DNA from 2 places in the Sporosarcina sp. So3-204 genome. Region 2 is predicted to be linked to the other one. Evidence: predicted binding sites of a transcription regulator. Region 2 holds the regulator's gene; the other holds the start of a gene.
What was found. The regulator Rex, encoded in region 2, represses fermentation and respiration genes when NADH is low (regulators of the CRP and FNR family bind a similar motif). The targets are predictions, from matches to a motif close to TTGTGAAATATTTCACAA.
Positions count from the first base shown of each region.

Region 1 (11,910 bases), 1.7 Mb from region 2:
CCACCGATAACAAAGGAAATATTAAATAGCATAGCTCCAGCGAAGAATAGCCAGAAACTTACCGCGTTTAATCGTGGAAACGCAACGTCACGCGCTCCTATTTGAAGCGGTATAACGACGTTCATTAATCCAACGATGAACGGCATTGCCATGAACAAGATCATAATGACTCCGTGCGTTGTAAAGATTTCATTATAATGTTGTCCGTCAAGCAGTCCATTATCTGGAATTGCTGTTTGCGCCCTCATTAATAGCGCGTCAACACCTCCGCGGAACAGCATAAGTAATGCAGCCAAAATATACATAATACCAATCTTTTTGTGATCAACAGTTGTTAACCATTCATTCCACAGGTAACCCCATTTTTTAAAATAGGTAAGTGCTATAGGAATCGCTAGTGAAACGAGTGCGATACTAATCATCGCACCATAAATCATCGGTTCACCAGTTACGAAAAATTCATCCCATTTCATTGAGTTGTACTCCTTTCAAGTTTTTATTCGTTATGTTCATTGTGATCCATATCCATATGCTCGTCCTTCATGTCATCATCTTCTTGTCCATGTTGATGTCCTGCATTATCGCCTTCAGGAGGTGGACTAAACTCAAGATGAGTTGAAGAGTATGTTTTACGACCAACATGCTCGGCTTCTAATAATTCGTTAAATTCATTTTCAGACAGTGCTGGAGCCGTTTCTTTTACATCACTAACCCACTCTTGATAGTCAGCATCAGTCATCGATTGAGCTTCAAACTCCATTTGCGCAAAGCCTGCACCACTAAAGTTCGAGTTTTTCCCCATAAAGGATCCTGGAACATCAGCTGAAAGATGGATCTTGTTAACCATGTCACTCATTGCATATTTTTGACCGGCAAGTTGAGGAATCCATAAACTCGTAATCGGTCCATAAGAATATAACCTGAACTCAATAGGACGATTTACTGGCATGTTTACATAGTTTACTGTTTCAATTCCTTCTTCTGGATAGCTAAAATGCCATTTCCAGTTGGAAGATGAAGCATAAATGACAACAGGTTTGTCATTGGCAAAAGCTGCTGGTGTATTTTCGACAGCGCTAGTTGAACGAACAGTGACAATGGATAAAATGACGACAATGATCACTGGAATGATAGTCCAAATGATTTCAAGTGCTTTACTGCCTTCTTCATGAGGAGGCTCATAATCCTTATCCTGGTTCGAAGCTCGATATTTCACAAGCATATACGTGTATAAAATGTAGACGACGAGTAGAACGCCAACCATCATCAAGATTGAAAATAAAATTGTATCCGATAAAGTTTTGGCTTGAGGACCCTTTGGATCGAAAATCATTAACGGTTTTTCACACCCTGAAAGCAAGGCGGTAGTTCCTAGAAATATAGATAAAGCTAACCATTTTTTCTTCATCATTATTCTCCTCTCATATGATTAATAAAAGCTGTTTTAAATATATTCGAATAGTATTTTAGCGGATAAGAATTATATCTCTTTTCACCAAATTACCTTGCGTACAAAATAATATTCCTATCTGAAATAAATAACAATCTATAAGTACCAATGTCACAAAAGGTCTATATTTAAATTGTTAATAAAAGTAAGTATATGAATTAATTGGTCTAATTCACGCGCTATGTAATGTGATAATGATTTTAAGTTATAACGGAATAACAAATACTTATTGAAAAAGTAATTGAAAGTTCTAGGTCCCGATATTGCCTTTAATCATATCTAGTTGCATATTGCAATAGACTGTTTAGTAGTGAGGAAAGTATTTACCTAAGGTTTTAAATCATTGGACATGTAGTAGCAATATCTTGGTACCAGTAATTGTGAAAAAAGGGGGAGTAATGATGAAGAAGAATATATTTATAATAATTGTTGCCTTATTAATAATGGCAGTTGTTGCTGGATGTGGTGGTAATAAAGCGAAGAAAACGGAAGGCAATGACGCGAAAGAAAGCAGCAATAAAAGCGTGTTAGATAGGATGGAAAGTAGCAAAACGCTAAATGTTGCTTTCGAAGGAACATACCCACCGTTTAACTCTTTGAATGACAATGACGAGTTTGAAGGGTTTGATGTTGATATTTCAAATGAAATTGCTAAAAGACTTGGTGTGAAGGCTAATTTTATAGCGACAAAGTGGGATGGATTGATTGGTGGTTTAAAGGCGGATAAGTTTGATATTATCATTGGCCAAATGACAGTTACAGAGGAACGGAAAAAAAGTGTAGATTTCACTGATCCATATGTCATCACAGGTTCTGTATTAATTACAAGGGAAGATACAGATGATATTACGAAGCTTGAAGATATTAAAGGGAAAAAAGTTGGTGTTGGTGGGGGAACGACATTTGAAGAAGTTGCGAATAGCGTCGACGGAGCGGATGTCAAATTGTATAAGGCAGTAAGTGATTACATCCAAGACCTACAAAATAAGCGGCTAGATGTCATTATTAATGATCAACTATTGATTAGCTATAATATAACGGAGAAAAATCTTCCGTTAAAAATTGCAAGTGACATTTTAAATAAAGATGAAATTGGTATGGCTGTAAATAAAGGGAACGAAGATTTTATTGAGAAAGTGAATCAGGCTTTGGCTGAAATGAAAGATGACGGAACTTATAATACTATCTATAAAAAGTGGTTTGGGACGGATCCTTTAGAGAGTTAAATCTATGAAAATGACCGATTGTAGTCTAATAGATCTATTAGGAAGGTGGAGACAATGCACATCGTCGTTTTGGGAACTGGAATGATTGGTACAACAGTCGTTAGAGAATTAGCAAAGTTCGATGAAATAAAAAAGGTGACTGCTGTTGATGTGTTTGAAGCGAGTATTGAAAAATGTTTGGACATTGCAAATAGTGACAAAGTGAGGGGTCATATTACTACGTTGGAAACGGTAGATGATATAGCGAAAGTTTTAACAGATGCGGATGTAGCAGTAGCTTGTCTCCCACATTCTCTTAGTCTAGTCGCTGTGAAAGCAGCAATTAAAGCGAAATGTCATTTAGTAGATCTGGTAGGCTCTAAATATAATGAGAAAATGACTTACGACCAAAAAGCACGAGATGCGGGTATTATAATTGTGCCTGGTTGCGGGGTTGCTCCAGGAATTACAAACTTTCTAGCAGCTGAGGGCATCGATAGATTAGATGAAGCTGAGAAGGCGATCATGATTTGTGGCGGAATTCCAAGATATCCTATTCCACCTTTATGGTATCAAGTCGTTTTTAGACTGGAAAGTGTTCTCGGCCTTTACACGAAACCTGCAATGGCAATTGAGGATGGTGAGATAGTCGAACTTCCTCCTTTTTCGGGACTGGAGAAGATTACCTTTCCGTATCCTGTCGGGGAATGCGAAACAGTTATTACTGATGCACATAGCACTAGCTTTGTATTAAAGAATAAAGTTAAAACCTTATATGAAAAAACAGTGCGCTATAGCGGGCATTGGGAAAAAATGAAGGTTTTAAGTGAACTAGGATTTCTGGATGATACGCCGTTAACTGTCGATGGAATCAAGACAACTCCACGGGCATTTGCAGAGAATATTCTTGAACCGAAGATGATGGGTGAATCTAATGAGGATATAACTGTTTTAAGGGTAGAGGTAAGTGGATTGAAAAATGGTCAATCGATAAAATATACGTGGGAAATGGTCGATCTATATGATCACGTAAGAAAGATTACATCTATGGCAAAAAGTACTGCCGTACCAGCCGCAATTACAGCCAAGTGGATTGCTTCAAAAGTAATTACTGAAACAGGTGTTATGCCTATTGAAAATTTAATTATAAAAGATCGATTCCAACCTTTTTTAGCTGAAATGAATAAATTAGGTATTGAAATAGGATTTAAAGTGGAAATACTCACCTGAATATGGTGTGGTCTGACTGGAGGAAAATATATGGACGTGACAATCATAATTAATTCATTGCCATCTCTACTAAAAGCCGCTTTAATGACAATTTTACTAGCTGGGATATCCGTAATCATTGCGCTTATCATTGGTTTTTTCACAGCAATTATAAGAATTTTAAAAGTTAAATTTCTAAATGGTATTGCAAGTACTTACGTTTCTATTATTAGGGGAACACCACTCCTCGTCCAAATATTTGTTATTTACTATGGACTACCTCAAATTGGATTAGCTTTAGACCCAATTTCATCCGGCATTATGGCACTAAGTTTAAATGCTGGAGCTTATCTTTCAGAATCTTTCAGGGCATCCATATTAGCAGTTGATGACGGACAAATGGAAGCTGCTGTTTCGATGGGGATGACCTATTCCCAAGCATTAAGAAGAATTATTCTACCTCAAAGTTTACGAATTGCCATACCTACACTATCGAATTCATTTATCGTATTAATCAAAGATACTTCACTTGTCTCGGTAATTACAGTAACGGAATTACTACAAATGTCTAGCTTAATCATAGCGAAAACATTTGAACCATTGACGATATATTTAATAGCTGCAGCGATTTATTGGGTTATCATTTCTTCCTTTACAGCACTATTAGATAGGTTAGAAAGTAAGTCCTCAAATTATTTAGTTAGATAAGTGAATCAATTTTATAATAGCAAAATCTACTTTCATATCCGAACAATATTGATTTCTGCTCCAGGCGGACGCTTTCCACGGGGCGTGCGGTGAGCCGCTTCCTTCGCTACGCTCTGTCCAGGGTCTCACCTGACACGCTAATTCCCGTTGGAGTCGCCGCCTTCCGCTCCAATCAATAGAACTTCCATTAAAATTAGCGAACAATTAAACTCATTTTTTCAAAAACATTCTGGTATTTCGTTGAAATTAGTAATTATGAAATTGACTCAAACACGACTGAAAATATGAAGGTTAGGAGGAAGTTATGGGGATTATAAAAATACAAAACCTGAGGAAGCACTTCGGTTTAAATGAAGTATTACAAGGTATTGATTTGACAATTAATAAAAGTGAAGTTGTCGTTATTATGGGACCAAGTGGTTCAGGTAAGTCGACTTTACTAAGATGTTTAACCTTTTTGGAAGAGCCGTCAGAAGGAATCATTCAGATTGGTGATTTTAAAGTAGTTGCAGGTGGAAAGATAGATCGTAAACGTAAAAAAGAAATTAGGGAGTTGCGAAAAAGAACTGGATATGTATTTCAATCATTTAATTTATTCCCACATAAAACCGCGATTGAAAACGTCATGGAAGGGCCAATCGTCATCAACGGCATAAAACCGGATGAGGCAAGAAAAATAGCAGATGCGCTTCTCATTAAAGTAGGACTTGGTGATCGTTGTGACCACTATCCAATTCAATTATCAGGTGGACAACAACAAAGAGTTGCTATCGCTAGGTCGCTTGCTTTGAATCCAATGGTTATGCTTTATGATGAACCAACGTCTGCGCTCGACCCCGAACTTGTGCGTGAAGTACTTCAAGTAATTAAAGACTTGGCTCAAGAAGGTATGACGATGATTGTTGTCACACATGAAATGAATTTTGCTAAGGAAGTTGCGGACAGAGTCGTTTTTATGGATAATGGTTTAATTGTTGAGCAAGGGAGTTCGAAGCAAATTTTTGAGGAACCAAAAGAGGAAAGAACGAAACGATTTTTAGCCCAAGTAGATTAGAAAGGATGAAAATTTGAAAAAAGTAATGCTATTTGGTGCAACAATTGTAGTAGGTATTATTCTTGGTATATTAATTACGATGCTTATGAATTGAGTGAATACAAATTGATTATTAACGAAAAATAGAAGACCTCGTGACTGTTTAGGTTACGAGGTCTTTAAGATTGTTTAGAACGAATATTGCAGAAAAAATAATTACCTTTTATAATAATCAATTGGAATAAAAAGCCCAACTTTACCATGTACCTCGTGGTTTAATGTAGCGAATATAACGCCGATCACTTTGCCTTCCATATTCAGAATAGGGCTTCCACTATTTCCTCTATAAACGGGTGCTTTTATCATGACAACTTCTTCGTCCCAATCACGTAATTTAATCATATCGATAACTGTTCCTTCATTTGCAATACCGTGGAAACCTAGTGGATTACCTATAAATTGAATGGGTTCTTCTTTCTCAAATTCCATTTTCTCTGCTAGTTCTAAATGTGGCAAGTTCTGCCCGTCAATTTTTAGCACTGCGAGATCGATTGAGGGATATGACTGAACAACAGTTGCGGTATAGCGACCATCGTCTGGGAAAGCGACCGTTACTTTATTATAGCCTTCAACGACGTGATCATTTGTTAAAATTAAACCATCGCTGGAGATTGAAAATCCTGTTCCATTACTATCACCTGTGGAAATCGCAACTACTGATTTTTTATAAGTTTTAATATTTTCATTTGCTGATAGTTTAGCGGATGTCTTTAAAAAATCTACAGCAGGAATGGAATAAACTTCGAAAAAGACGGAAAAAGTATTGACAAGCATGGCGATTGCAATTAACCAAAAAGCCCATTTAGGAAAACGAGTTTTCGGTATTTGGACAGCCTCTCCAAGTTCTTTTTTACGTTTAGTTTCCTCTTGTGCCTCAAAAATAAGTTCAGCCATTTCCTCATCACTAATATCTTCAAATAAATCATTATCAATATCCTCTTTATCATCCATATATATATATGCACTTCCTTACTTGCTCCATCTTAATAGTGCCATATATGTTGGATTAATTCAAAGTAGATGTCATTGAATCCACTTTCGATAAATAGAAAAACCAGGTAATGTTATAAATAACATTACCTGGTTTCCAAAAAAAGAGGTGAAAATTAAGCGTGAGGTACAAAAGTGCTGCAATCTGTCTCTTCACTGTGGGAAGCGTGAGTTCCTTTTTTACTAACTACATAAATTTCTTCTGCCTGGCAATTATTACCGTGGCCCCAAAACTTACAATTGTTAACTTCACAAAGTATTTTTTGTCCCATATACAAACACCTCCTCTTTCTTTATCTTGTCCAAATTATATGTAAATCAACCTGTATATTTTGGAAGGAAATAAAAAAATCACAAGCTAATCAAGTGATTAGCTTGTGTTCCAATAATTTTTAAATAATTCCTTGTATACGTAATACAATTTCAGCAATGATTGCAGAACCGAGGAATGTGCCTAAGAATACACAAGTTGCAACGACTAAAGCGCGCCATCCTAGTTTAGTGAAGTCTCCCCAGCTTCTACCGATTGATATACCTGCGTAAGCTAAAATAGGCGTTGCAATTGCAAGGATACTTATGTGGCCTACCCATGCTACAACTTGTTCTCCACCTGGAAATGATGGTAGTGAAATAATGATACCGACAAGGGCAATATAACCAACACTTGGAAAACTACCTGGAATAACTTTAGCTAAAGTCATACCTGCTAAAGTTACGAGTATTAAAACTATCATACCTGGAAGTGCAGTAAGTGGTAGCACATCATAACCTACTGAATTACCAACTAATGCAACAGCACCGAATATTACTAAAATCAAAAACCATTCTACAATTTTAGCCATTTATCAATCAACTCCTTTTAACGCTTTTTTATCTCTGTTTCTCGTCATTACATTATAGAGTTTCTCAGCAAGAGGTAACCCAATGAAGATACTGAAGTAAAGTCCGAAAGCAGTTGAAATTAAGTTACTTGCACCCGCTAAAGCAACAATTTGATCAGCCATATCAGGGTATGCAGCAACTAATGCGCCACTACCTGCGGCCATCATACTTCCACTACCAACTCCGGATGCCATTGCAAATGATAATGGGCTCATTGGTGTATATGTAGCAAGAAAACCTGAAATTAAACCAAGAAAAGCTGCTCCGAAAACAGTTCCGAAAATATACATTGTCATAACGCCGCGACCTTCAGGCGAGTCGAATCCAAACTTATCTGCGATTAAGCCAATATTTGGTTCTCTACCAATTGAGTGAGTCATACCAATCGCTTCTCTTTTCATACCTAATAGAATTGCAACTGGTAAAGCTAAGAATATGGTACCTAGATTACCAAGTTCTTGTAATAATAAAGCAGGACCCATTTCAATGATACTCATAATCTGTGGTCCGATAATTACACCGATTTTTGCAACTAACATACCGACACCTATTACGATTAAAGGCTCAGCATTAACCGATTGTTTTTCTTTGACAACAGGCGTGAAATAAAGGATTAATCCAAGAATTAAAGCATAAAGCATTGGTAATAGTAAAATTGCGCCTGGTCCTACTTTAATTGAAAACTGACCAATTCTTTCAGTAATTATAACGATAATTAGGACGATTAGATGAAGCTTCCAATCTTTTAATAACGCCATTTCTTTTGACTGTTTCATTATTTTCCTCCTTTAGTTAATTACTTTGATAAGCTTTCAATAAGTTCAACTGCGGCAGTCGTATCTTTATGACCTTTTCCAGTTGCTTTGGCAGCTTCAAAGAGCTGATAAGTAATTCCACCTAGAAAAGAGGGGGATGATAAAGCTGCAGCAGTGTCTACATATAAAGATAAATCTTTGTGCATGTGATTCAGACTAAATAATACATTTTCATAATCTTGGTTAATAATATTAGGTCCAAAAACATCAAAAACCTTTGTAGCACTTCCGGTTGCAAGAACCTCTGCAAGCTTTTCACGACTTAGTCCAGCTTTTTCAGCAGTGATGAACGCTTCGCCAAGACTTAATACCATAGAAGAGACGATCATATTATTACAAAGTTTTGCAATTTGTCCGTTGCCGCTTTCACCTAAATAATAAAGATCTTTACCGACAACTCCCAATATAGTTTTTATTTCTTCAAATTTATTTTTATCACCACCTATCATTAATGTAAGTGTTCCGTTTTTAGCGCCATCAGGACCACCACTTACAGGGCTATCAAAATAATAGAGACTTCTTTCTTTTGCTTCTTCTGATAACTGAATAGCGGTATTTGCATCCGTTGTACTCATATCGATAATAACTGAGTCTTTTTTAATCGTATTGAAAACACCATTTTCCCCGAGAAAAGTCTCTTGAACAATATCTACTGTAGGTAAAGAAGCAATTACGATTGTAGCTTCACTACTAAGTTCTTGAAGTGAACTTACAGCAATAGCGCCATTTTCATTAATCCATTGAATTGCTTTTGGGTCTGGATCATAGACTAGTACATTATACTTTGCCTTTACATAGTTTTTAGTAATGCCTTTTCCCATTAACCCACAACCTATTATTCCGATTGTAACCAATATAGCACCTCTTCATTATTTAATATCGACTAGTTTTCACATTTCTTTTTCATTAAAATAGGCCATTGCAGTCGCGATACTATTACCGGCGGCAGGGACTCCACAGTAGACTGAGCACTGAAGCAACACTTCTTCAATTTCGTCTTTTGTACAGCCGTTTCTAATCGCACCGTCGAGATGAATCTTTAATTCATTTTGATGGTTAAGAGCTGTTAAAAGAGCAATATTCACTAGACTTCTTGTCCTGCGATCAAGCCCGGGACGATTCCATATATCGCCCCAGCAATACTCCATCGCTAATTCATGGAATGAACGATTAAAATCATTAGTATTCGCTATAAAATTTTCAACATTTTCTTTACCTAATACTTCTTCACGTGCTTTAAAGCCTTCTTTAAAATTATCTGGATTCATTAATTACACTCCTTTAATTTTTTTGAAATGGTCCCACATATTCGCCGTAGTTTATCCAAATTGTTTTCAGTCTCATATATTGCTCCATTGCTTCCATTCCTTCTTCTAATCCGATACCGCTGTCTTTGTATCCGCCGTAACCAGAACTAGGGGAGAGTGTGTGGACTGTATTAACCCAAACAATGCCAGATTCAAATTTATTAGCTAAGCTGTGAACTTTTTTCACATCATTCGTCCATAAGATTGTGGCAAGACCATATCTTGTTCCGTTTGCAATCTCTAAAGCATCTTCTTCATTTTTAAAAGTAATGACAGAAAGAACTGGGCCGAAGATCTCTTCTTGAGCAATTCTCATGTCAGGTGTAACGTCTGTGAAGACTGTTGGACTCATGAATAAACCGCTTTCAAAACCTTTAACGATTTTTCTTTTACCACCTGTTAAGAGTGTGGCACCTTCGGATTTCCCAATTTCGATATAGTCTTCAATTCTATCTAACTGCTGCTTCGTAATGACGGCCCCTATTTGTGTGTTTTCATCTAGTGGGTCACCAATATGTAGTTCTTTAATTCTAACAATCAATTTATCTAAGAATTCGTCTTTAATATCTTCATGGAGTAAAAGTCTTGTCCCAGCTGTGCATGTTTGCCCTTGGTTCATAAATGCGGTAAATAAAGTACCTTCTACTGCAGAGTCGATTGTAGCGTCTGGAAAAACAATATTAGCTGTCTTGCCGCCCAATTCAAGTGTGGAAGATTTTATGCCACTTTTATTAGTTAAAATTTCCTGACCTATTTTTGAAGAGCCAGTAAATGTGACTTTTTTAATGTCTGGATGAGAGACGATTGCTTCACCTGTTTCGGCTCCGCCGTTAACGACATTAAATACACCTGGAGGTAAGCCTTCTTCAACTGCTATTTTTGCTAAGAGGTTTGCGGCCAGAGGAGCTTGTTCAGCACCTTTGAGTACAACGGTATTACCACAAGCTAATATTGGGGCAATTTTTGTTGCAACGTTAATCATCGGGAAGTTCCAAGGCACTATCGCACCAATTACCCCGTATGGTTCTCTCACCGAGTAATTTAAGATCGGTGATGCGGTAGGAACTGTTGCACCTCTTGCGACCTCCGGCAAAGCTGCAAAGAAATCGAATAATCGTGCAATGGCTTCCGTGTCACCGTTAGTCGTATGCGTTATTGGTCTTCCTGCGTCCATCGTATCTGTTTTTCCGAATAAATCTTTGTCTTTCCTAATTCTACGGGCAATATTTCTTAAAATATCTCCCTTATCTGAAGGACTCATATCTTTCCATGTGTCAGTGTAAGCTTGCTTGGCAGATTTTACAGCTCTGTCGACATCATTTGTTGTACCTTGTGATAGCCGAGCGATTTCCTCACCTGTCGCGGGATTATATGACGAGAAGTAATTTTCTGTCATGCTTTCTTCTATACCATTAATAAAATGTCCAATCGTGTTAATAGATTCAGTCATGTTATCTTCTCCTTAGGTTTTATTTTGTGTCATACTTTAATAACTTAATGAATAATTAATGACATGGTTGATTAATAGTCTTTAATTAAGTTATTATTTATATAGTAGGGCATTATTTTTTAAAATGCAAGTGTATTTCCGAAACAATCTGATAACAGATTTATAGGTTGACAATGGTAGAGTAGGAGTAGCTAATCTTTATTTATTAATGATTGAGCTATATACTGGTTACTAACAAACGGAAGTAACGTTAACTCATGCTCTGAAATTTATGAATTATACTACAAAGCCGAAAGGGGACTTATTTCTGATGGAAAAAATTTTAGTTGGTATAATAGGTCCTAGTGACTTAGTAGAACAAATCATCAATCAGTTTAATATGGAAAGAATGAAAAATATTGACTATAAACTTTTTATTATTCAACAAGTTGAGGACACGAGGGTGCTTGACAATGAATTATTAAATGAATGTGATTTACTATTTTTTACTGGCCAAATAGCTTATGAAGTTTATATCGAAAAAAGAAAAACAAGTATAGAAGATGATGATTTTTCACTGATTACACTTCGTTTTGATGGCTCAGCACTTTATAAAACTTTGTATGAACTTGCGGTAGAAAAAAAAGGTTCAATTGCTGCATTCACCCCCTTTACAATAGATGTGTTAAGTAAGTCGGAGGTACAAGACTCTTTGAGTGAAATTAATTTATTTGAGGAAAATGTACTTAAGATTGAGGGGGATTCAACTTTCACTACAAATGATTGGGTAAATGCTCATGAAGAACGTTATAAAATGGGCGA
Region 1 is NZ_CM176485.1:1,194,568-1,206,477, forward strand. Features, by position in the region: gene qoxB (cytochrome aa3 quinol oxidase subunit I) at 1-473, opposite strand, end outside; gene qoxA (cytochrome aa3 quinol oxidase subunit II) at 497-1,408, opposite strand; gene AC3RV6_RS05760 (transporter substrate-binding domain-containing protein) at 1,852-2,676, shown strand; gene AC3RV6_RS05765 (saccharopine dehydrogenase family protein) at 2,731-3,885, shown strand; gene AC3RV6_RS05770 (amino acid ABC transporter permease) at 3,916-4,572, shown strand; gene AC3RV6_RS05775 (amino acid ABC transporter ATP-binding protein) at 4,877-5,626, shown strand; gene AC3RV6_RS05780 (S1C family serine protease) at 5,822-6,616, opposite strand; gene AC3RV6_RS05785 (DUF1540 domain-containing protein) at 6,772-6,927, opposite strand; gene AC3RV6_RS05790 (hypothetical protein) at 7,048-7,497, opposite strand; gene AC3RV6_RS05795 (DUF3100 domain-containing protein) at 7,501-8,313, opposite strand; gene AC3RV6_RS05800 (NAD(P)-dependent oxidoreductase) at 8,334-9,206, opposite strand; gene AC3RV6_RS05805 (carboxymuconolactone decarboxylase family protein) at 9,243-9,620, opposite strand; gene AC3RV6_RS05810 (aldehyde dehydrogenase family protein) at 9,634-11,109, opposite strand; gene AC3RV6_RS05815 (hypothetical protein) at 11,420-11,910, shown strand, end outside.
Region 1: the regulator Rex is predicted to act here: its motif matches at 1,528-1,545, upstream of qoxA (cytochrome aa3 quinol oxidase subunit II).

Region 2 (11,910 bases):
CACACCGCCCGTCACACCACGAGAGTTTGTAACACCCGAAGTCGGTGAGGTAACCCTTAGGGGAGCCAGCCGCCGAAGGTGGGACAGATGATTGGGGTGAAGTCGTAACAAGGTAGCCGTATCGGAAGGTGCGGCTGGATCACCTCCTTTCTAAGGATATATGTCCATAGTCGGATTACACCTTTGGTGTATGAAAGCTAGGCATACGGAAAATCGACGTTTTGCGTTCAGTTTTGAAGGTTTATTAAGTTTAATTAAGCTTTGCTTGATTAAACGACCATAAAACCATTTTTTGTCTTTATGGTTACTAATAATAATTCAAAACTTGTTCTTTGAAAACTGGATAAAACAATAATTGAAACAAATCAAGAATCAACCAAGATAAACAGAACTTCGTTTATCTATGATAAACAGAACTTCGTTTATCTATGATAAACATGTTTTTGTTTATTTTAAAGAACGACCTTTTTACGAAACGTTGATTTTTACATCGCTGTAAAATCACGTTTATTTAAAAGATAAGAATTAGCGACGCAATGCGACGATAAGACCTATTTTTTGGTTAAGTTAGAAAGGGCGCACGGTGGATGCCTTGGCACTAGGAGTCTATGAAGGACGGCACTAACACCGATATGCTTCGGGGAGCTGTAAGTGAGCTTTGATCCGAAGATTTCCGAATGGGGAAACCCACTGCTCGTAATGGAGTAGTACGTTTACGTGAATACATAGCGTAATCGAGACAAACCCGGAGAACTGAAACATCTAAGTACCCGGAGGAAGAGAAAGAAAAATCGATTCCCTGAGTAGCGGCGAGCGAAAAGGGAACAGCCCAAACCAGGAAGCTTGCTTCCTGGGGTTGTAGGACATGCTATACGGAGTTACAAAGGAATGGATTAGGCGAAGCGACCTGGAAAGGTCCGCCGTAGCGGGTAATAGCCCCGTAGTCGAAAGTTCATTCTCTCCAGCATGTATCCTGAGTACGGCGGAACACGTGAAATTCCGTCGGAATCCGGGAGGACCATCTCCCAAGGCTAAATACTTCCTAGTGACCGATAGTGAACCAGTACCGTGAGGGAAAGGTGAAAAGCACCCCGGAAGGGGAGTGAAATAGATCCTGAAACCGTGTGCCTACAAGTAGTCAGAGCCCTTGTTGACTTTCCTTCGGGAGAGTCACGGGTGATGGCGTGCCTTTTGTAGAATGAACCGGCGAGTTACTGATTTCATGCAAGGTTAAGCAGAGAATGCGGAGCCGCAGCGAAAGCGAGTCTTAATAGGGCGAATTAGTATGAGGTCGTAGACCCGAAACCAGGTGATCTACCCATGTCCAGGGTGAAGGTAAGGTAATACTTACTGGAGGCCCGAACCCACGTATGTTGAAAAATGCGGGGATGAGGTGTGGGTAGCGGTGAAATTCCAATCGAACCTGGAGATAGCTGGTTCTCTCCGAAATAGCTTTAGGGCTAGCCTCAAACTTTAGAATCTCGGAGGTAGAGCACTGTTTGGACTAGGGGCCCATCCCGGGTTACCGAATTCAGACAAACTCCGAATGCCGATGATTTATGTTTGGGAGTCAGACTGTGGGTGATAAGATTCATAGTCGAGAGGGAAACAACCCAGACCACCAGTTAAGGTCCCAAAGTCTCTGTTAAGTGGAAAAGGATGTGGCGTTGCCCAGACAACCAGGATGTTGGCTTAGAAGCAGCCATCATTTAAAGAGTGCGTAATAGCTCACTGGTCGAGTGGCGCTGCGCCGAAAATGTACCGGGGCTAAACAGAGCACCGAAACTGTGGACTTACATCTTAGATGTGAGTGGTAGGAGAGCGTTCTAGGGGCGTCGAAGTTAGACCGTAAGGACTAGTGGAGCGCCTAGAAGTGAGAATGCCGGTATGAGTAGCGAAAGAAGGGTGAGAATCCCTTCCACCGAATGCCCAAGGTTTCCTGAGGAAGGCTCGTCCGCTCAGGGTTAGTCGGGACCTAAGTTGAGGCCGAAAGGCGTAGACGATGGATAACAGGTTGATATTCCTGTACCACCTCCCCGCCGTTTGAGTAATGGGGGGACGCAGTAGGATAGGGTGAGCGCGCTGTTGGTTATGCGCGTCTAAGCAGTGAGGTGTGAAATGAGGCAAATCCCATTTCTATAACATTGAGCTGTGATGGCGAGGGGAATTATTCCCTGGAGTCCCTGATTTCACACTGCCAAGAAAAGCCTCTAACGAGGCGGGAGGTGCCCGTACCGCAAACCGACACAGGTAGGCGAGGAGAGAATCCTAAGGTGATCGAGAGAACTCTCGTTAAGGAACTCGGCAAAATGACCCCGTAACTTCGGGAGAAGGGGTGCTCTGGTAGGGTGTTAAAGCCCGAGAGAGCCGCAGTGAATAGGCCCAGGCGACTGTTTAGCAAAAACACAGGTCTCTGCAAAACCGCAAGGTGATGTATAGGGGCTGACGCCTGCCCGGTGCTGGAAGGTTAAGGGAAGAGGTTAGCGCAAGCGAAGCTTTGAACCGAAGCCCCAGTAAACGGCGGCCGTAACTATAACGGTCCTAAGGTAGCGAAATTCCTTGTCGGGTAAGTTCCGACCCGCACGAAAGGCGTAACGATCTGGGCACTGTCTCAACGAGAGACTCGGTGAAATTATAGTACCTGTGAAGATGCAGGTTACCCGCGACAGGACGGAAAGACCCCGTGGAGCTTTACTGTAACCTGATATTGAATTCTGATGCAATCTGTACAGGATAGGTAGGAGCCTTAGAATCCGGAGCGCTAGCTTCGGAGGAGGCGTTGGTGGGATACTACCCTGATTGTATTGGACTTCTAACCCATGCCCCTTATCGGGGCAGGAGACAGTGTCAGGTGGACAGTTTGACTGGGGCGGTCGCCTCCTAAAGAGTAACGGAGGCGCCCAAAGGTTCCCTCAGAATGGTTGGACATCATTCGCAGAGTGCAAAGGCATAAGGGAGCTTAACTGCGAGACCTACAAGTCGAGCAGGGTCGAAAGACGGGCTTAGTGATCCGGTGGTTCCGCATGGAAGGGCCATCGCTCAACGGATAAAAGCTACCCCGGGGATAACAGGCTTATCTCCCCCAAGAGTCCACATCGACGGGGAGGTTTGGCACCTCGATGTCGGCTCATCGCATCCTGGGGCTGTAGTCGGTCCCAAGGGTTGGGCTGTTCGCCCATTAAAGCGGTACGCGAGCTGGGTTCAGAACGTCGTGAGACAGTTCGGTCCCTATCCGTCGCGGGCGCAGGAAATTTGAGAGGAGCTGTCCTTAGTACGAGAGGACCGGGATGGACACACCGCTGGTGTACCAGTTGTCTTGCCAAAGGCATAGCTGGGTAGCTACGTGTGGACGGGATAAATGCTGAAAGCATCTAAGCATGAAGCCCCCCTCGAGATGAGATTTCCCATTACGCAAGTAAGTAAGATCCCTCAGAGATGATGAGGTTGATAGGTCCGGGGTGTAAGTACGGCGACGTATGTAGCTGACGGATACTAATTGATCGAGGACTTAACCAAATAACGTAAGAAGCAAGTGGGCTGATTCCCCTGATTTGTGTAGATTATCTGTTTTATTCAGTTTTGAAAGAACAATTAAATTCTTTCAATATAAGTATGGTGGCGATAGCGAAGAGGTCACACCCGTTCCCATCTCGAACACGGTAGTTAAGCTCTTCAGCGCCGATGGTAGTTGGGGGTTTAACCCTGCAAGAGTAGGACGTTGCCATGCTTGTATATTATTTTGACATTTATATGTAGGTAAAGAGGACTCAAAATTGTTCATCTACATTGCATTGTCAAAAGTAAAGAGACATATTTAAATTTTATTTCTCTTTTACATACTATGGTCCCGTGGTGTAGCGGTTAACATGCCTGCCTGTCACGCAGGAGATCGCGGGTTCGATTCCCGTCGGGACCGTCATTTAACTTTATAAAAAACCGATTGAGGAGTCATTTCCTAAATCGGTTTTTTTGTTGTTTAAAAATAATAGGAAACTGAAGTTGACAATACAACTAGAGATTGGCACTATTAATATATAGCTGAATAAGTGAGGCTGCAACAGAAGTTTCATTTTTGCAGAGAGGAATATGAAAATGATGAAAGAATTTAATGTGTATTCTATAGAAGAAACACAATTATTTGCGATAAAATTGGCAGAACTGCTCACGCCTCCAGATGTAATTACACTTGAAGGGGATTTAGGTGCTGGAAAAACCACATTTACACAAGCACTTGCTAAAGCCCTTGGAGTTACACGAACGGTTAGTAGTCCAACGTTTACAATTTTGAAGCAGTATGAGGGTAAATATCTATTTAATCACCTTGATGTGTATAGATTAGCTGGAAGTGATGAAGATCTTGGATGGGACGAGTTGTTCTACGGAGATGCAATATCTGTTATTGAATGGGCTCACTTAATAGAAGATGATTTGCCTAAAGAACGTTTAGAGATTCAGTTGATTCATAAAGGTGATAATACACGGCAGATTAAAGTAACACCGCTAGGGGAACGATACGAAAAGATTTGTGAGGGGATTTATTTATGATTTGGCTTGGAATAGATACAGCTAATACACCGTTGTCCGTCGCAATTGTAAAGGATGGAGTCTTACTTATTGAAGAGACGGCTTCAATCGCAATTAACCATTCGCTACGTGCGATGCCGGCAATTGCTGAGATGATGGAAAAGGTAGGAATTACACCGAAAGAAATTGATTCCATTGCGGTATCAGAGGGTCCTGGCTCTTATACAGGTGTTCGAATCGGTGTTACAATTGCTAAGACACTAGCTTGGACGCTTAATGTACCGCTAGTTGGTGTTTCTAGTTTGAAAGTGATTGCTTCTAATGGAATATTTTTTAATGGATTAATCTGTCCAATTGTAGATGCTAGAAGATTTAATGTTTATTCAGGAGCTTATCAGTATACAAATGGAGAACTATTTTCAATACTTGAAGATGGGCACTATTCAATGGATGAACTAATTAAAGGTCTTCAAAAGTATGATGATGCTGTACTGTTTATTGGGAAGGATACCCATATGCACAAAGATACATTGCTTAATAAACTTGGGGAACGGGTTGTTATAGCACCTTTTCAGTATAATCTTCCGCGTGCATCATCTTTAATTTATATAGCTGAGAAAACGGAAGAACATCAAAGTGTTCATGCGTTCGTCCCGGAATATAGACGCATTGCTGAAGCAGAGGCAAACTGGCTTAATGCGAAAGGGAAGGGTAGCGAGTGAAAACTGTAATTGAGTACAGAGAAATGATGGAAAAGGATATCTTATCAGTTGTAGAAATTGAGAAAGAATCATTTGGTACGCCATGGACTGAAGAGATTTTTGAACACGAGATGAATGGTAATGATTATGCTCATTATATTGTTGCTTTAGATGGAGATAGAATAATTGGGCATTGCGGAATGTGGATTGTGCTTGATGAATGTCAAATTACGAATGTTGCAGTTCGCAAGGAATTACGGGGGAGAGGTATTGGTGAGGGACTAATGAGACGGGCGATTACTTTTAGCGATGAGATGGGTGTTACATTGATGACGCTAGAAGTCAGGGTAAGTAATGAACCTGCTCAAAGTCTTTACCGTAAACTAGGGTTTCAAGATGGCGGCATTCGAAAAAAATATTATACGGACGACCATGAAGATGCGCTCGTCATGTGGGTGGAGTTTAAATGAAAAAAGATATATATATATTGGGAATTGAGACAAGTTGTGATGAAACTGCGGCATCAATTGTGAAAAATGGAATTGAAATTGTTTCAAATGTTGTTGCTTCCCAGATTGACAGTCAAAAAAGATTTGGTGGCGTTGTTCCAGAGATTGCTTCACGTCATCATGTAGAACAAATTACAATTGTTATTGAAGAGGCTTTGAAAGAAGCAATGTTAGAGCCAAAGGATCTTGATGCCGTTGCTGTTACAGAGGGGCCTGGACTTGTTGGTGCATTATTAATAGGTGTCAATGCAGCAAAAGCATTTGCATTTGCCAATGGGTTACCGATAATAGGCGTTCATCATATCGCAGGTCATATTTATGCAAATGAATTAATGCAAAGAATGACATTTCCGCTACTTGCGCTTATCGTGTCAGGCGGCCATACTGAGCTCGTTTTAATGGAGAAGCATGGTTCGTTTAAACTTATAGGTGAAACGCGTGATGATGCTGCTGGTGAGGCATATGATAAAGTTGCTCGGGTTCTAGGCTTACCTTATCCAGGTGGACCAGAAGTGGATAGATTAGCTTCGGGCAGTGAAGAGGAAGTTGTATTCCCAAGAGCTTGGCTTGAAGCGGGTTCATATGATTTCAGTTTTAGTGGTCTAAAATCTTCGGTTATTAATTATAAACATAATATCGAACAGCGCGGTGAGAAAATAAACAAAGCGCAAGTTGCTGCTGGTTTTCAAAATAGCGTAGTTGATGTGCTAACGACAAAAGCATTGAAAGCCGCGAAAGAGTTTGGCGTAAATCAAGTTATTGCTGCAGGTGGTGTGTCAGCAAATAGACAATTGCGCGATTCGCTTGATGAGGTATTTAAGAACGAATCTATTCCATTTTTCGTACCGACAATTTCACTTTGTACTGATAATGCAGCAATGATAGCCGCTGCGGGATCATCAATGTACTCATATGGTGTTCGAGGTACACTTGAGATGAATGGAAGACCGGGCATGGAACTAGAGTCATGGAATAGTTAATTAATAAAAACACGGAATTTGTCGTATTCAGACAATTTCCGTGTTTTTTTGATTGTGGTTAGTTTTCATTTGTCAAGAGGAACATTCGTACTTATTAACAATTTGTGCATAACATGTGGATAGAAAGCATCGGTGTAGTGATAAACACGTTGGTTTTAGGATAACTTTGTTAGCAAGTAAATTGTTTTCTGTGGACTATGTGCATAACTATGTTGATATGTTGTTTTAATAACATTTGGCCTGTGTATAAGGTTGTGGAAAAGGATTCATCTGGAGTGACAGTATTCGACAACAAAATGAATAAGCGCTTCCCATAAATGAGTCCTAGGGTAGCGCTTTTCAAATTATAAAGTTTCGAGTTCTTCTAGTAAGATAAGCCATTTTTCAGCTGATATATCATGCTCCGTTTGGAGACTATCTATATTAGCTTGGATTTCCATTAATTTTAGATGGTCGTCTGAGAAATCGGGGTGTTCAAGTTCGGTTTGAAGTTGCGAAATATTTTTATCTAGATTTGCAATTTCTAATTCGATTTCTGTGATTGCCCGAGTTAGTCTTCTCTTCTGTTTTTTTAACTCTTTATCATCATCCAGTACAATTTCTTTGGTTTGTGTTTTATTAGCAAGTGCAGCATTTTTGTCTGCTAGAAGCTCGGCTTGCTCTTGCTTTTTGTCAATAAAGTAATCATAATCACCAAGATATTCTACGGCGCCGTTTGCTGAGATATCAATTACCTTTGTTGCTATTCGGTTAATGAAGTACCTATCATGCGAAACGAACATTATTGTTCCTGGGAAGTCATCTAATCCATTTTCAAGTACTTCTTTACTATCCAAATCTAAATGGTTTGTTGGCTCATCTAGAATAAGTGTATTCGATTTTTGTAGCATTAATTTAGCAAGGGAAAGTCGTGCTTTTTCTCCTCCGGATAATGAAGTAACGGATTTTCCAGCATCATCGCCTGTAAATAGGAAGCGCCCTAAAATACCGCGTACATCCTTTTCGTTCATAGTCGGCCAGTCACTCCAAAGTTCTTCTAAGACAGTGCTTGTCCCCATTAGTGTTGCTTGTTCTTGATCATAGTATCCGAATTGGACATTTGTACCGTAGCGAATTTCTCCGCCCAGTGGTTTTTGTATCTTAAAGATTGTCTTTAACAAAGTAGACTTTCCAACACCGTTTGGTCCAATTAACGCAATACGATCGCCTTTATACACGCGCATATCAAGGTTTTCTGATACAGGCTTGTCGGAATAACCAATGGCGAGCTTATCAATTGCCAGAACGTCGTTGCCGCTTTGCTTATCAATTGTAAATCTAAAATTAGCTGACTTCTCGTCGCCATCAGGGGAATCCATCCACTCTGTTTTTTCCAACACTTTGCGCCTACTTTGCGCCATTTTAGAAGTAGATGCCCTTGCTATATTCCGTTGAACAAAGTCTTCAAGATTCGCTTTTTCACTAGATTCACGTTCAAACAGTTTCATATCACGCTCATAGTTTTTCGCTTTTTCATTAAGATAAGTCGAATAGTTTCCGACATACTTTGTTACTTTTCTTCTTGAAACTTCATAAACAACATTTACAATTTCATCTAGAAAATAGCGGTCATGTGAAACAATAAGTAGTGCTCCTTCATAGCCCGTGAGATACTTTTCAAGCCAGCCAAGCGTTTCTATATCTAGATGGTTGGTCGGTTCATCGAGAATGAGTAAATCTGGATTACGCAGTAGCATTTTCGCAAGGGCAAGCCTTGTTTTTTGACCACCAGACAGTAGATTCACGGATTTGTCATAATCCTCAGGATAGAATCGCATACCGTGCAAGATAGAACGTGTGTCAGATTCATATTGATACCCTTTTGCATCTTTGAATTCAGTTTGAAGTTCATCGTACTCGGATGAAACACGAGCAAACTCATCTGGATCCGAATAGACCTTAGCGTCAGCCATCTGTTCTTCAAGTGAGCGAATTCGTTTTTCCATTGCACGAAGGGGTTCGAAAACTGTCATCATTTCATCCCAAATTGTGAGTGCTGAATCAATACCCGAATGCTGTTCTAGATAGCCAACTTTGATGTCTTTGGGGATAATTAAGTCACCAGAGTCTGAAGTATCTTCACCTGCTATTATTTTTAATAAGGTAGATTTCCCAGCACCATTTCGACCGACAAGAGCAACACGGTCTCTTTGGTGAACTTCAAGTTGTACATTATCCAATATGGTCGTTCCCGAAAATGATTTAGTTAATCCATTTACTTGTAATACAATCACATAGAACACCTCTATTCTTATATAGTCTATTATAACTGCAATCTGCTCGCAATAGTCAGCTTTACAATAATAAGCTTTTACGGTACGATAGAAACGATTTTAGAAGCACGCTGGAGGGGTATTATGATTGAAGAAACACCTAAAATTTCACAGGCGACGTCAAAAAGACTGCCACTTTATTATAGATTTCTTCAAAACTTTGCTGCTGCCGGGAAGAAGCGTGTATCCTCAAGCGAATTAAGCGAAGTAATGAAAATAGATGCGGCAACGATTCGAAGGGATTTTTCTAATTTTGGTGCGCTTGGTCGAAAGGGATATGGCTATGATGTCGATTATCTTGTAGACTTTTTCCGCAACACACTTGACCAAGATGAAGAGACGGACGTTGCGTTAATAGGCGTTGGTAGTCTCGGTAGTGCTTTTTTAAAATATAACTTTCATAAAAACCACAATACACGTATTGTACTTGCATTCGATCCGAAAGCACCTATAGAAGGAAAGTTAACGAGTGGAATAGCAGTTTTCCATCCGGACTTGATTCAAGAAAAGATTAAAGAGTACGGAATTGAATTAGTTATTCTAACGGTGCCAGCTCATAGTGCTCAAGAAGTTACGGATGGTTTGGTTGATTTGGGGATTAAAGGTATTCTTAATTTTACACCAGTTAGATTGTCGGTTCCAGATACGATTCGCGTACACACAATTGACTTGTCAGTGGAATTACAAACGCTTATTTATTACATGAAAAATGACGTAAAATATTCATAATTACAAACGTTCATTCATAGCTAAAACAACAGTTTTCATGTAAAATATAATCATACAGAAGATTGAATTTCAATTCTTCTAATAGGGAGGTGTCCGATTATGCCAGGTCCAATGAGTCTAATTATTATCGCGATTATTGCGTTACTTGTATTCGGTCCGAAGAAGTTGCCTGAAATCGGAAAAGCATTTGGTTCTTCATTGCGCGAATTTAAAAGCGCTACAAAGGGTCTCGTCGAAGATGACGATGATACTACTGTGAAGAAGATAGAAGATAAGAAAGAAGAAGTGAAGTAAGTAAGGGTGTTAGTCCGATGAATGAAAAGAATTTAACAATCATTGAACATATAGATGAATTTAGAAAGCGGCTGTTTGTTATCGTCGTTTTCTTTGTTATTGCAGTACTTGGTAGTTTCTTTCTGGCTAAGCCGCTAATTCAATTTCTTCAGATTGACGGTGAAGTTAGAAATATTTCATTAAATGCATTTAATGTTGTCGATCCAATTATGATTTACTTGAAAGTCATCATCTTTATTGCGGTCATTATTATTTCACCGGTTATTATGTATCAGTTTTGGTCATTCATTTCACCAGGGCTTCATGAAAAAGAGCGTCGAGCGACACTTAGTTATATTCCATTTACGTTTTTACTTTCAATAGGCGGCATCTCGTTTTCTTATTTTGTTTTACTCCCTTATGTAATGAAATTTATGATGAACTTATCAGATGACTTGGGGATTATACAAACAATCGGTATTAACGAGTACTTTAGCTTTCTATTTCAGTTAACGATTCCATTTGCTGTGGTGTTTCAATTACCTGTTGTTCTTTTGTTTCTAACGAGGTTGGGTATATTGAATCCCACGTTACTAGTAAAGTTTAGAAAGTATGCGTATTTTGGTTTATTTGTTATCGCAGCCTTTATAACACCGCCAGATATTGTGTCACATTTATTTGTGACAGTTCCGCTGTTTATCCTTTATGAGATTAGTATTGTCATATCCCGTGTTGGATATCGAAAGTATTTGAAGGCGGAGCAACAGCGTCAAATTGATGAAGTTGAAGAACAATAAAAAATTCTTCCATCCGATAAAGGGTGGAAGAATTTTTTTATTGAAATAAGTTGAAGAATGCTTCGTTTAATTTCTGGAACTGCTCTAACTTTTCGATATTAAGTTGAATAATAACAACAAAACCATTCATTAAGAGATGGGCAATTATAGGTGCTAACAATCTCTTTGTTTTATAATAAATGAATGAGAAAACGAGAGCTGGTGCCATATAAACTAGTAAATGTTCAAGCTCACCATGAACTGCAGCGAATACAATAGCGCTAATTATTGCCGCAATGAAGAAGTTTGTTTTTTGATATAACCCACCAAAAAGAACCCGTCTGAAAATGATTTCCTCCAGTAGTGGTGCGAAAATGACCATGGACAAAATAATAATAGGTGAAACCCTGGCGATATCAGAGAGCATTGCCGTATTATCAGAACCAGCCTCTATGCCGAACCAAATCTCTATGTTGGCAGCAATTACTTGACCAAGTAATGCTAAGAAAAAGCCAATGACACCCCATAAAATTGTTTTACCATATGAATACTCTTTTCCTTTGAAAACGTTTAAAAACTTTTTGTTTTTTAAGATTAAAATAATAAAAATTATTGCCGCAACCAGATTCACACTGAATAATGCCCATGCAACACCGTGGTACTTTGCTTCTTCTAATGTTAAATTTGCATCTCCGGTGAAAAATTGAATAAAGGGTTTGGCGAAAATAATACTGCATATATGCATAACGATATATGTCATAATGAGATAAATAGAGATTTTCCAGTTTTTCAAGTTTTCCATCCTTTCCTATAACTAAGTGAAACTGTAAGTCTTTTCGCATGTGAATACTTATGACGTTTAGATTTGTACTTTTGCTATATGGATGATGTTATTTTATCTGTTTTAGAGAAGATAAGCAAAGAGAACAAAATATGAGTGCTTTACTTGCAAATTAAGCAAATGTTTACTATCATTAGAAATGTGTTAGCACTCCATATGGATGAGTGCTAAAAAATGATTTATTAAATTTGAGGAGGTTGTTTTACTTGTTGAAACCATTAGGTGACCGTATCGTAATTGAGCTAGTTGAGGCTGAAGTAAAAAC
Region 2 is NZ_CM176485.1:3,313,558-3,325,467, reverse strand. Features, by position in the region: rRNA gene AC3RV6_RS16365 (16S ribosomal RNA) at 1-150, shown strand, start outside; rRNA gene AC3RV6_RS16360 (23S ribosomal RNA) at 561-3,516, shown strand; rRNA gene rrf (5S ribosomal RNA) at 3,612-3,727, shown strand; tRNA gene AC3RV6_RS16350 (tRNA-Asp) at 3,844-3,916, shown strand; gene tsaE (tRNA (adenosine(37)-N6)-threonylcarbamoyltransferase complex ATPase subunit type 1 TsaE) at 4,096-4,545, shown strand; gene tsaB (tRNA (adenosine(37)-N6)-threonylcarbamoyltransferase complex dimerization subunit type 1 TsaB) at 4,542-5,246, shown strand; gene rimI (ribosomal protein S18-alanine N-acetyltransferase) at 5,243-5,695, shown strand; gene tsaD (tRNA (adenosine(37)-N6)-threonylcarbamoyltransferase complex transferase subunit TsaD) at 5,692-6,714, shown strand; gene AC3RV6_RS16325 (ABC-F family ATP-binding cassette domain-containing protein) at 7,059-8,987, opposite strand; gene AC3RV6_RS16320 (redox-sensing transcriptional repressor Rex) at 9,111-9,755, shown strand; gene tatA (twin-arginine translocase TatA/TatE family subunit) at 9,855-10,049, shown strand; gene tatC (twin-arginine translocase subunit TatC) at 10,067-10,825, shown strand; gene AC3RV6_RS16305 (CPBP family intramembrane glutamic endopeptidase) at 10,863-11,597, opposite strand; gene groES (co-chaperone GroES) at 11,852-11,910, shown strand, end outside.